Regions from separate parts of the Paraburkholderia sp. EG287B genome, predicted to be linked through region 2. Evidence: riboswitches for the same ligand, from Rfam matches in the RefSeq annotation. Region 2 holds a riboswitch; the other holds the start of a gene.
The links. Region 2 has a riboswitch for thiamine pyrophosphate ahead of thiC (phosphomethylpyrimidine synthase ThiC). Riboswitches for the same ligand answer to the same signal wherever they lie in the genome.
Positions count from the first base shown of each region.

Region 1: another riboswitch for thiamine pyrophosphate. It lies ahead of AB4Y40_RS33175 (FAD-dependent oxidoreductase); the one in region 2 lies ahead of thiC (phosphomethylpyrimidine synthase ThiC).

Region 1 is NZ_JBFRCG010000021.1:74,876-80,537, reverse strand. Features, by position in the region: gene AB4Y40_RS33195 (ABC transporter ATP-binding protein) at 1-206, opposite strand, end outside; gene thiE (thiamine phosphate synthase) at 376-1,488, opposite strand; gene AB4Y40_RS33185 (thiazole synthase) at 1,485-2,300, opposite strand; gene thiS (sulfur carrier protein ThiS) at 2,381-2,578, opposite strand; gene AB4Y40_RS33175 (FAD-dependent oxidoreductase) at 2,621-3,769, opposite strand; TPP riboswitch at 4,018-4,132, opposite strand; gene AB4Y40_RS33170 (ABC transporter ATP-binding protein/permease) at 4,442-5,662, shown strand, end outside.
Region 2 is NZ_JBFRCG010000001.1:486,509-492,170, forward strand. Features, by position in the region: gene AB4Y40_RS02170 (EamA family transporter) at 1-705, opposite strand, end outside; gene AB4Y40_RS02175 (GreA/GreB family elongation factor) at 1,491-1,898, shown strand; TPP riboswitch at 1,996-2,125, shown strand; gene thiC (phosphomethylpyrimidine synthase ThiC) at 2,230-4,161, shown strand; gene AB4Y40_RS02185 (glycine zipper 2TM domain-containing protein) at 4,374-4,595, shown strand; gene AB4Y40_RS02190 (hypothetical protein) at 4,939-5,304, shown strand; gene AB4Y40_RS02195 (L-lactate permease) at 5,534-5,662, shown strand, end outside.

The DNA of each region.
Region 1 (5,662 bases), on a different contig from region 2:
CCGCCGAACAGCACCTGGCCGCGCTGGGCGCGAACGAGGCCGCCGATCAGACGCAGCACTGTCGTTTTTCCGCCACCGGAGCCGCCCATGACCGCCACTACCTGACCGCGCGGGAAGCGCATGTTCAGGCCGGACAGGACGAGCCGGTCGCCGTATCCGAAGTCGACGTCGCGCAGCTCCAGCAGGGTCTCAGAGGTTGAGGGCACGTGGCAGACAGTCCATTTACACGAAGGCGGGATTATAGGGCCATCGTGGAAAACCTGCCGTGGCGCCCCTGGACCCGTTGATGTAAGCCGCAAGCGCCCGCTGCTGCGGGTTGCGGCCCCCTCGGCACCTGGCCGCGCACGCGGCGCAGCCCGATGCCAGGGCGGACCATTATTGCGTAAACGCGTTGCGCAATGCAGCAACCGCGGCAGCCGGGTCGGCCGCCTCGGTCACGGCACGCACTACCGCTGCGCTGCCGGCGCCCGTGGCGAGCACTTCGGGCAGCACGTTGCCGTCGATGCCGCCGATCGCCACCATCGGCACGACGCCGTCCAGCAGCTTCACGTAGCGGGCCAGGCGCGCGAGGCCCTGGGGGGCCGTCGGCATGGCCTTGGTCGTGGTGGCGAAGACGGCGCCGCATGCGAGGTAGCTCGGACGGAAATGCAGCGCCGTGAGCATCTCGAAGTAGCCGTGCGTCGAGAGGCCAAGGCGCACGCCGGCTGCCGCGATCGCGCCGAGGTCGGCTTCGCGCAGGTCTTCCTGGCCGAGGTGCACGCCATAAGCGCCGGCCGCGACGGCCTCCTGCCAGTGATCGTTGATGAAAAGCTGCGCGTCGTGCTTGCGGCCGGCGGCGACGCAGCGCTCGATTTCGCTCGTGAGCGCCGGCGACTTCGGCTGCTTGCTGCGCAGCTGCACCATCGTCACGCCGTAGTCGAGCACGCGCTCGACCCACTCGGCCGTAGGCAGCACCGGATACAGGCCGAGCTTCGCGGGACACGGCGCGAACGGCTGCGCGGGCGCGGCAGGCAGGTCCAGCACGCGCGGAAAACGCTCGATGTCGACGGGCCAGGCGTCGGCCTGCTGCTCGTCGCCGTCGCGCCAGGCGAGCGCGAGCACGAGCGCGTCGTGCGGATCGAAGCCGCAGTCGAGGAAGGCCGCCAGCGCCGGGATCCAGTCTTCCGCCAGCTCGCCCTCGAGCGCGTACCGCTCGCCGCCCAGATGCAGCGTGGCGCGCGCCGCCTTCGGGTGTTCGCCCGCGGCTTCGATCACGCCCGCGCCGTCGGTCATCCAGCGCGCGATGTTGGCCAGATGCGGCGCCGCGTCGGTCACGATGATCAGATCGCCGCCGTTGGGCGCGTCGGGCGGCGTGAGACAGATGCGCCACGGCGCATGCGTGGGCTGCCAGTCGCCCAGGCGCGCGCGGATGCGCTCCGCCGTTTCGGTGAGTTCGTCGGCGGGCGGCCAGAACAGTTCGCGGTCCTGCAGGCGCAGCGTTTCAGTCATCGATTGTCTCCATCCTGGTGCCAGAAAGGCATGCCCACCACGGGCGTGCTCGCGACCGCCGCTTCGCGCTCGGCCATCGGTCCGGCGAGAAACGCGGCGCGCCCCGCCTCGACGCCCTGCGCGAACGCGCGCGCCATCGCCGCGGGATGCGTGGCCTGCGAAACGGCCGTGTTGAGCAGCACGCCGTCGAAACCCCACTCCATCACCTGGCACGCGTGCGAAGGCACGCCCAGGCCCGCATCGACGATCAGCGGCACATCGGGCAAGCGCTCGCGCAGCACGCGCAAGCCGTAGGGGTTGATCACGCCCTTGCCGGTGCCGATCGGCGCGCCCCACGGCATGAGCGCCTCGCAGCCCGCGTCGAGCAGACGCCGGCCAATCACGAGATCCTCGGTGCAATACGGCAGCACCTTGAAGCCATCCTTCACGAGGCGCGACGCGGCCTCGATCAGGCCGACCGGGTCGGGCTGCAGCGTGTAGTCGTCACCGATCAGTTCGAGCTTGATCCAGTCGGTTTCGAAGACTTCGCGCGCCATGTGCGCCGTCGTCACCGCCTCGTTGACGGTGAGGCAGCCGGCCGTGTTCGGCAGGAGCGGCACGCCGTGGCGCTTGAGCAGGTCGAAGAAGCCGGCCTCGGCGGTGCCCTCGTTCATCTGGCGGCGCAGCGCGACGGTGATCATGCCGGGGCGCGCGGCCGCCATCGAGTCGGCGAGCGACTGCAGCGACGGATAGCGCGACGTGCCGAGCAGCACGCGGCTCGCGAAGGTTTCGCCGTAGAGCGTGAGCGCGTCGGCAGTGGAGGTGGTGGTCATGGGTTGGAATCCTTTGCGGTGTCGTGAAAGCGCTCGCGATGCATACGATGCGCGCGACCGCGGGCTTGGGCGAGCGAGGCTCAGCCGCCGGCCACGGGGCTCACGACGTCGAGGCGGTCGCCCGCCTGGAGCGAGCGCGCGCCATGCTGGGTGCGCGCCACGAAATCGCCGTTCAGGGCGACGGCGAACGGCGGACGCGCGCCGAATGCGGCGAGCGCATCGGCGACAGTCGCGCCCTCGGGCAGCGTGATCGGCTTCTGGTTGATATGAATGTCCATGGCAAATACGTTCTCAAACTGCGGATTTTTTCTGGTGAGGCGTCAGGCCGGCTCGTGCGCGCCCTGCGCGTGCAGCATCTCGCCCCAGCGCGACGCGCGGCGCAGCGACTCGAAGGAATCGGCATCGCTCACGCGGGCGTCGAGCAGCGCCTGGGCGACGCGCGCGGCTTCATCGGCGACTTCCGGCGCGATCATGAAGCCGTGCCGATAGAGGCCGTTCACGCGCAGCGTGGTCTTGCCGTCCCAGATGAGCGCCGGGCGGTGGTCGGGCAGCGTCGGGCGGCACTGCGTATTCAACTCGAGGATGCGCGCCTCGCCGAACGCCGGATGCACCGCAAACGCCGCGCTCAGCAGTTCGAGCGCCGAGCGCACGCTCACGGGCGAACGGTCCTCGCCTTCGATCTCGGTCGCGCCGATCACGAAGACATCGTGTTCCTTGGGCGCGATATAGAGCGGATAGCGCGGATGCAGGAGCCGCACCGGGCGCGTGAGCGTGATGCCGGGCGCGTGCACGCGCGCGACTTCGCCGCGAATGCCGCGCAACCCCGGCAGCGAAGGTTTGGCGCCCAGCCCGCGGCAGTCGATCGTCACGCGCGCGGGCGGCGGATTGGCCTCGTCGACCGTGGTGTGCCAGTGGGTAGCCACGCCGCGCGCGGCGAGCCCCGCCGCCAGCGCAGCCAGGGCCTGGCGGTTGTCGAGCTGGCCCTCGCCTTCGAGCAGCCAGCCGCGCGCGAAGCGCCCGGCGAGCGCCGGTTCGGCAGCGTCGAGCTGCGCACCCGCGAGCGCGACGAAGTTGGCATCGGCGAGCGAGCGCGGCGCATTCGCGCGCACGCGGCGCTCGAAGAGCGGGGCTTCGGTGCGATCGGCGCTATGCCAGACCACGAGCGTGCCGTTGCGCTGGAAGAACACGGGCTCCGGCAGCTCGGCCAGGATGCGCGGCCAGGTTTCGAGCGACGCGACGCCAAGCTCGGTGATGAGCAGTTCGGCGACAGCGGCCTCCGCGAGCGGCGCAAGCATGGCCGCCGCGACCCAGGCGGCGGCCTCGCCGCCTTCGGGGCCGCCGCGCTCATAAAGCGCGACGCGATGGCCCTCGCCGGCCAGACGCCACGCGACGAGCCGGCCGCTCAGGCCGCCGCCGAGCACGGCGAAGTCGGGCACGCCGCCCACGTTATGGTTGCGGCCGCGGCTCATGACGATGCTCCGTCACGCAAGGCGAGCGCGATAAGAATCGGGGAACAAAGAGAATAGGCGGTCATCGTATCCTTTCCGTACGGCAGCAGCAGACGTACCCAAGGACGAAACCGGCTGGCAAGGCCGACCGTGGAGGCTATGCGGCGCAGACGGCCCGTACGGAATGCGTACGAACCCATGCGCCCAAAGCGCAGCCCGGCGGGAAACCTAGCGCCCCCACCTTTTCAAAACCCAGGCTGGGCGCCGGCCAAGACTTTCTGGAAACTTCCCGCGCCGGTATTACCCGGATCGGGTGCAAAGGGTTTCTCTCAGCCTCACTGGCGGCATGCCCGGCATACCGGTGAAGCACCCCTGTTTCGTCAACGACGATTAGACCACAAAAGGCGCGCGGCCCGCAAACCTCGACGGAACCGGGGGACGTGGTCTGGCACAATGCCCTGAACCTGCCTCTTTCGCCTCGCAAGCCCGCGCGGTGAGACAATGGGCGCCACGCTACGGCGGCGCCGGCGTGCGCTTTTGTCCACGCCTGGCGCCGGTTTTGGCTCCGCCTGTGACCCGTTAAGACTCACTTAAGCGCCCGACGACAGAATCGCTGCAAAAATCGCTGCAACGCTGCCGCCGTGCGGCGCGCGGCGCATGCCCCCAGCGGGCCGCCACACCTTCAGGACGCACATGACCAACCAACCTGCCCGCGCCACGCCCGATCAGAACGAGCATCAGAAGATCACCGCGTGGAGCCTGATCAAGCCCTACTGGGTCTCCGAGGAACGCTGGATCGCCTGGGGCCTGCTCGTCGCGATCATCGTGATGAACCTGCTCGTCGTGTGGATCAACGTGCGCCTGAACGGCTGGAGCGCGGAGTTCTACAACGCGTTGCAGGCCAAGGACGTCAAGCGCTTCCCGCCGCTGTTGATGACCTTCACCGAACTGGCGTTCGGCTTCATCATCCTCGCGGTGTATGGCCGGTATCTGCGCCAGATGCTCGGCTTTCGCTGGCGTCAGTGGCTCACCACGCGGTTCCTGAACGAGTGGCTCGGCAAGGGCGCGTTCTACCGCATCGAGCGCGACCGCCTCGCCGACAACCCCGACCAGCGGATCAGCGACGACCTCCAGTCGTTCGCCACGACCACCCTGTCGCTCACGCTCGACCTGCTCTCGACGGTCGTCACGCTCATCTCGTTCATCACGATCCTGTGGACGCTCGCGGGCGCGCTCACCGTCACGCTGGGCGGGCAGCCGCTCGCCATTCCGGGCTACATGGTGTGGGCCGCCGCACTCTATGCCGTGTTCGGCTCGCTCGTGATCCAGAAAGTCGGTCACCCGCTCGTGTCGATCAACTATCAACAACAAAAGGTGGAAGCGGACTTCCGCTTCGGCCTGATCCGCCTGCGCGAAAACGCCGAGCAGATCGCCCTCTACGACGGCATGGACACCGAGCGCGGCAACGCGCAAGGCCTCTTCGCACACATCAAGGACAACTGGTGGCGCGTGATGAAGTACACGAAGCGCCTCACCTTCGTGCTGAGCTTCTACGGCCAGATCGCCATCATCTTCCCGCTCGTGGTGGCCGCGCCGCGCTACTTCGCGGGCGCCTTCACGTTCGGCGTGCTGATGCAGATCTCGCAGGCGTTCGGCACCGTGAGCGACTCGTTCTCGTGGTTCATCAACAGTTACTCCACGCTGGTCGAATGGCGCGCTACCGTGAATCGTCTGCGCGAATTCGTGCGTGTGGTGCACTCGCCGCGCCTGAAGGAATCGGTCTCGCCCGCCACCGAGCACGGCGGCATCAACCTGCACTTCATCGACAACAACGAGCTCGCCACCGAGCACCTCAAGCTCTCGCTGCCCAACGGCACGCCGCTCTCGGAAGTGCGCGACATCGCCATCAAGCCG
Region 2 (5,662 bases):
GCCATACGCGACATAGGCCGCCATCGTGCCGATGAAAAGCAGGTAGAGGAACGCGAGGAGCGGCAGGAAATGCAGCTCGCCCATGCGTTCGCCGCTGATCCACGCGACCGCCGTCGAAATGGCGCCGCCGAGGCCGATCTGCAGCGCCGTCGCGAGGAAGAGATCGGTCGGCAACGTGAGCTTGCCCGCCAGATGCGCACCGATTGCCCAGAAGAGCGCGCCGCACAGAATCGCGAGGCTGCCGCCCGCCGAGCCGGACGCGGCCCCGCCGTGGCTAAGGACGGCAATGCCGACGAGGCCGAGCGCGACCGCCGCCCATTCGGCCTTCGCCACGCGCCGCCCGGTGACCGCCGAGATCACAGTCGCGAACAGCGGCACCGTGGCGACCATCACGGCCGCCTTGCCGGTGCCCACCGTACGCATGCCGTAGGCGAGCATGCCGCTCGACAGGCCCACGAGCAGCGTGCCCACCACGCCCGCGTTGCGCACTTCGAGCAGCGTAGGCATGACGGGCCGCCTGCGCATGGCGAAGACGAACAGGCCGATCCCGGCGAGCAGATTACGCAAGCCGGAGAGCAGGAGCGGCGGGAACGAATCGAGTGCGACCTTCACGCCGAGATACGTCGAGCCCCAGACGAAGTAGACGACGGCGAGCGAGAGCGCGACGCGTCCGGTGCGCGATTGCGGCAGCCGTACGGCGCGCACGAAACGCCATAGCGCGGCTGCAACCTGCCGGGCCCCGGCGAATAAAGTTCGAGTGTTCACGTGGAAAGGCAAACGGGGAGGCATCGTCATTTCACCGCGGCAGGTGAAAGGCAGGACCGCGGGCGCCCCGGCAGCAAGGTGGCGGGACGGGTGAAGCTCGACGGCATGGTGCAGATGCGCAAGAACGCGAAAAAAGACGGAGTACGAAGGACACCCGGGACGGGCGAAGCGCATTATGCAACAACGCCGGGCGTTGCGGATGCTTTCAGGATGCTTTATGCGCGGCGATTCGTTGCGTGCGCGTCACAGTGGCAGCGGCGCAAGGCAGCACGGCCGATCGCGCACCATATCGACGTTCGCCGACCGGGTCACGCCACGCCGGTTGGATCGTGCTAGCATGACGCAACCTTTCGTTTAACTTTCATTAATCAGGTTTCGTACACGTCGCTCGCCATGCTTTCGCTCGTTTCGCGTCCCGTATTCGCCTTGCCGCCGCGCCGTTTGCGCGGCGCGCCAGCGCGTGCACGCGCAAGGCGCGAGCGAACGGCGCCGTGGCCTCTCGACACCCGAGCGCGCACCCTGCCGCCCCTTTCCGCCCCGCTCTGCGCCGCCCGGCGCCCGCACTGAACCCGTCTCCCCCAATCCATCGGAGCCGTTCGGTCGGGCTCCGGGCCGATCCGTTACGCCCCGTTATGCCCCGCTGCGGCCCGCGCCCGATTGCGCGATTTCGCCCGCCGGCCCTCGCCGTTACCTCGAATCTTTTCTGGATCGCAAGGAAAACTGCCATGTCGAAGAAAATCCGTTACTTCACCGAACTCGATGTTGCCCGTCTCGAAAGATGCGCCGCCGAACCCGGCGCCGCCCCCGCGCGCCAGGCCATGCTCGACGAGCTGCTCGAACACGCCGTGATCGTGGAGGCGCGCGACATGGCCGCCAACGTCGTGACGATGAACTCGCAGGTCACGCTCGTCGATGAGCGCAACGGCGCCTCCCTCACGTACACCGTCGTCTATCCGCATGAGGCGAACGTCGACGCCGGGCGCCTGAACGTGTTCTCGCCCGCGGGTCTCGCGCTCCTCGGCGCGAAGCGCGGCAACGCCGTGCGCTTCACGACGCCGGGCGGCGCGGTCGAAACGCTGAAGATCGAACGCATCCTGTTTCAGCCGGAAGCCTCGCAGGATTTCACGCTGTAAGTTCCGCCGGCACGAAACACCGCGCCACACCGTGCCTGGCACATCGCACGCGAGATGACACTTGCCAGATCGTCGCAGCGCGGTGTATCGTTTGGCCTTGCTTACGCGGGGGTCCTGCGTCATGCGCCGCATCGAACGAAAGTCGTGCAGCGTATTGCGCGGGTGAGAAATACCCTTTGAACCTGATCTGGATAATGCCAGCGCAGGGAAGCGTCCGGACTTCGCAACATCGCTCAGTGCCTCATCTCATCACAGCGAAGTCCGTCCACGTTCCGTCTCGTCTCCTGCTAAGCCGCTGTTCCCACTTTGCTTTGCATGGAGAGAGAGACGCATGAACGCGAATCCCAAGTTCATTTCCGCCAACGCGCACGTCGACGAAGCCGCGATCGCGCCGCTGCCCAATTCCCGCAAGATCTACGTGACCGGGTCGCAGCCCGATATCCGCGTGCCGATGCGCGAGATCACGCAGGCGGATACGCCCACGGGCTTCGGCGGCGAGAAGAATCCGCCGATCTACGTCTACGACACCTCGGGTCCGTACACCGACCCTGAAGCGAAGATCGACATTCGCGCGGGCCTGCCCGCGCTGCGTCAGAACTGGATCGAAAAGCGCGGCGACACCGAAGCGCTGCCGGGCCTCTCCTCCGAGTACGGCCGCGAGCGCGCCGCCGACCCCGCGACGGCCGAGCTGCGCTTCCCCGGCCTGCACCGCACGCCGCGCCGCGCGACGGCCGGCAAGAACGTCACGCAGATGCACTACGCGCGTCAGGGCATCATCACGCCGGAGATGGAATACATCGCGATTCGCGAGAACCAGCGCCGCGCCGAGTATCTGGAAAGTCTCAAGGCCAGCGGCCCGAACGGCGCGAAGCTCGCCGCGATGATGGGCCGCCAGCATCCGGGCCAGGCGTTCGGCGCAGCCGCCTTCGGCGAGAACGCGCTCAAGGAAATCACGCCCGAGTTCGTGCGCGACGAAATCGCGCGCGGCCGCGCGATCATTCCCGCGAACATCAACCACCCGGAAAGCGAGCCGATGATCATCGGCCGCAACTTCCTCGTGAAGATCAACGCGAACATCGGCAATTCGGCGGTCACCTCGTCGATCGGCGAAGAAGTCGACAAGATGACGTGGGCGATCCGCTGGGGCGGCGACACGGTCATGGACCTCTCGACCGGCAAGCACATTCACGAAACGCGCGAGTGGATCATCCGCAACTCGCCGGTGCCGATCGGCACGGTGCCGATCTACCAGGCGCTCGAAAAGGTCAACGGCAAGGCCGAAGATCTCACGTGGGAAATGTTCCGCGACACGCTCATCGAGCAGGCCGAGCAGGGCGTGGACTACTTCACGATCCACGCGGGCGTGCGCCTGCAGTACGTGCCGCTCACCGCGAACCGCATGACGGGCATCGTCTCGCGCGGCGGCTCGATCATGGCCAAGTGGTGCCTCGCGCATCACAAGGAGTCCTTCATTTACGAGCATTTCGAAGAGATCTGCGAAATCATGAAGGCCTACGACGTGAGCTTCTCGCTCGGCGACGGTCTGCGTCCCGGCTCGATCTACGACGCCAATGACGAAGCGCAGCTCGGCGAACTGAAGACGCTTGGCGAGCTCACGCAGATCGCGTGGAAGCACGACGTGCAGGTGATGATCGAGGGCCCGGGCCACGTGCCGATGCAGCTCATCAAGGAGAACATGGATCTCCAGCTCGACTGGTGCAAGGAAGCGCCCTTCTACACACTCGGGCCGCTCACCACCGACATCGCGCCGGGCTACGACCACATCACCTCCGGCATCGGCGCCGCGATGATCGGCTGGTTCGGCACGGCCATGCTCTGCTATGTCACGCCGAAGGAACACCTGGGCCTGCCGAACAAGGACGACGTGAAGGAAGGCATCATCACGTACAAGCTCGCGGCGCATGCGGCCGATCTCGCGAAGGGTCATCCGGGCGCCCAGGTGCGCGACAACGCTTTGTCGAAGGCGCGCTTCGAGTTCCGCTGGGAAGACCAGTTCAACCTCGGCCTCGACCCGGACAAGGCGCGCGAGTTCCACGACGAAACGCTGCCGAAGGACTCGGCCAAGGTCGCGCACTTCTGCTCGATGTGCGGCCCGCACTTCTGCTCGATGAAGATCACCCAGGACGTGCGCGACTTCGCGGCCAAGCAAGGCGTGAGCGACGACGAGGCCCTCAAGAAGGGTATGGAAGTGAAGGCGGTCGAGTTCATCAAGCAAGGCGCCGAAATCTATCAGCGCCAGTAAGCGCTGACTTCGGGCCGACTCAGGGCTCACTACGCCCCGGCGGGCGCTCGCCGTCCGCCGAAACATTTTCTAACGACTCCCACAACTCTCTGACAAGCGCACACACCCGGATACGGGTCGCGTGGCTAGGATGGGGATATCGAAGGTGTGGCGTGCGCGCCAGCGCACGTCGGACCGCCCACTCGAACGCATCATGCGTGGGGAGTCGAACAATGAATACGCTCAAACGTGCACGCACGCTACTCACGGTGACGACACTCGTCGCCGTGCTGGGCAGTCTTGGCGCTTGCGACAACATGTCGAGACGCGACCGCGATACGGTGATTGGCGCGGGCGTGGGCGGCGTGGCCGGCGCGGCGATCGGCGGCAATGCGCTCTCCACCGTGGGCGGCGCAGCGGTGGGTGGCGTGATCGGCAATCAGGTTGGCAAGTAAGTGGCAAACAGGCATTAGCGCCAGTACGAAGCGACGATGCGGCTGCACGACTGGCCGCACGATCGAAGCGACGGCACGCAACAGAAACGACACGGCAGGCAACACGCCATCCCAGGCGTGCATCAGGGAAGGATGCGCGGCGCAGACCCTCACGGGCTGCGCCGCGTTTGCTTGGGTCGATGCCATCGCAGCCACCGTGCTACGCGAAATATTCGGTTAACGATGCACAACACAAAGCGCGTTCGTACGGCGTAAGCTCAAGCGATCAGACGGCTCGGGCCTGATGGCGATCATCCTGCGCGGCCGTTCGCCACTCGCGGAGCCCGCCATGTAACGTCCGTCTGTGTTTGTGATCGCCGCCGCGAGCGCGCTCCCCGCGCTTTCCGGCTGCTACTACTACGCCCCCTACGGCTACCCGCCCTACTACTACGGCACCGTGCCCGTCGCGGCCACCCAGCAGGAAACCGTAGTCGCGCAAACGGCGCCGAACCCGGCTCCGGCCGCCATGCCCGACTCACAGTATCCGGGGCCGCTCTATCCTTCGCCGCCCGTGGCGATCGCCGTGCCCGCGTGGCCGGCCTATCCCGCTTATCCCGCCGCGTATCCCGCGTACTACCCTTACCCCGCGTACGGCTGGGGCTGGGGCGCGCCCGCCGTCTCGTTCGGCTTCGGCTACTGGGGCGGCGGCGGTGGGCACTGGCATCACTGACGCTCACGCTGCGCGCCACGCCGGCAAATGCGCCGCAAAACAGTGCCGGACCGTACTTTCCCTCCTTGACGCTCCCGTGTCGTTATCTATCCTCCAAGTGGGCTAGCGGGGATTGAAGCACCGCCTTAACTCGGCCACCTGGCCGCGCACTGAACTCCACAGCCGACGACGCGCCCCGGCGCACGCTGTCACTGCTGCGCCGATAACGAACCAGCATAAAGGAGACGTGATGTTCCACCAGCTGTTGACCCCCATCGGCAATTCGCTGCTGTTTTCGTTTCTGATCGCCGTGCTGCCGATTCTCACCGTGCTCGCCCTGCTCGGCTGGGCGCGGCGGCCCGCATGGCAAGCCTCGCTA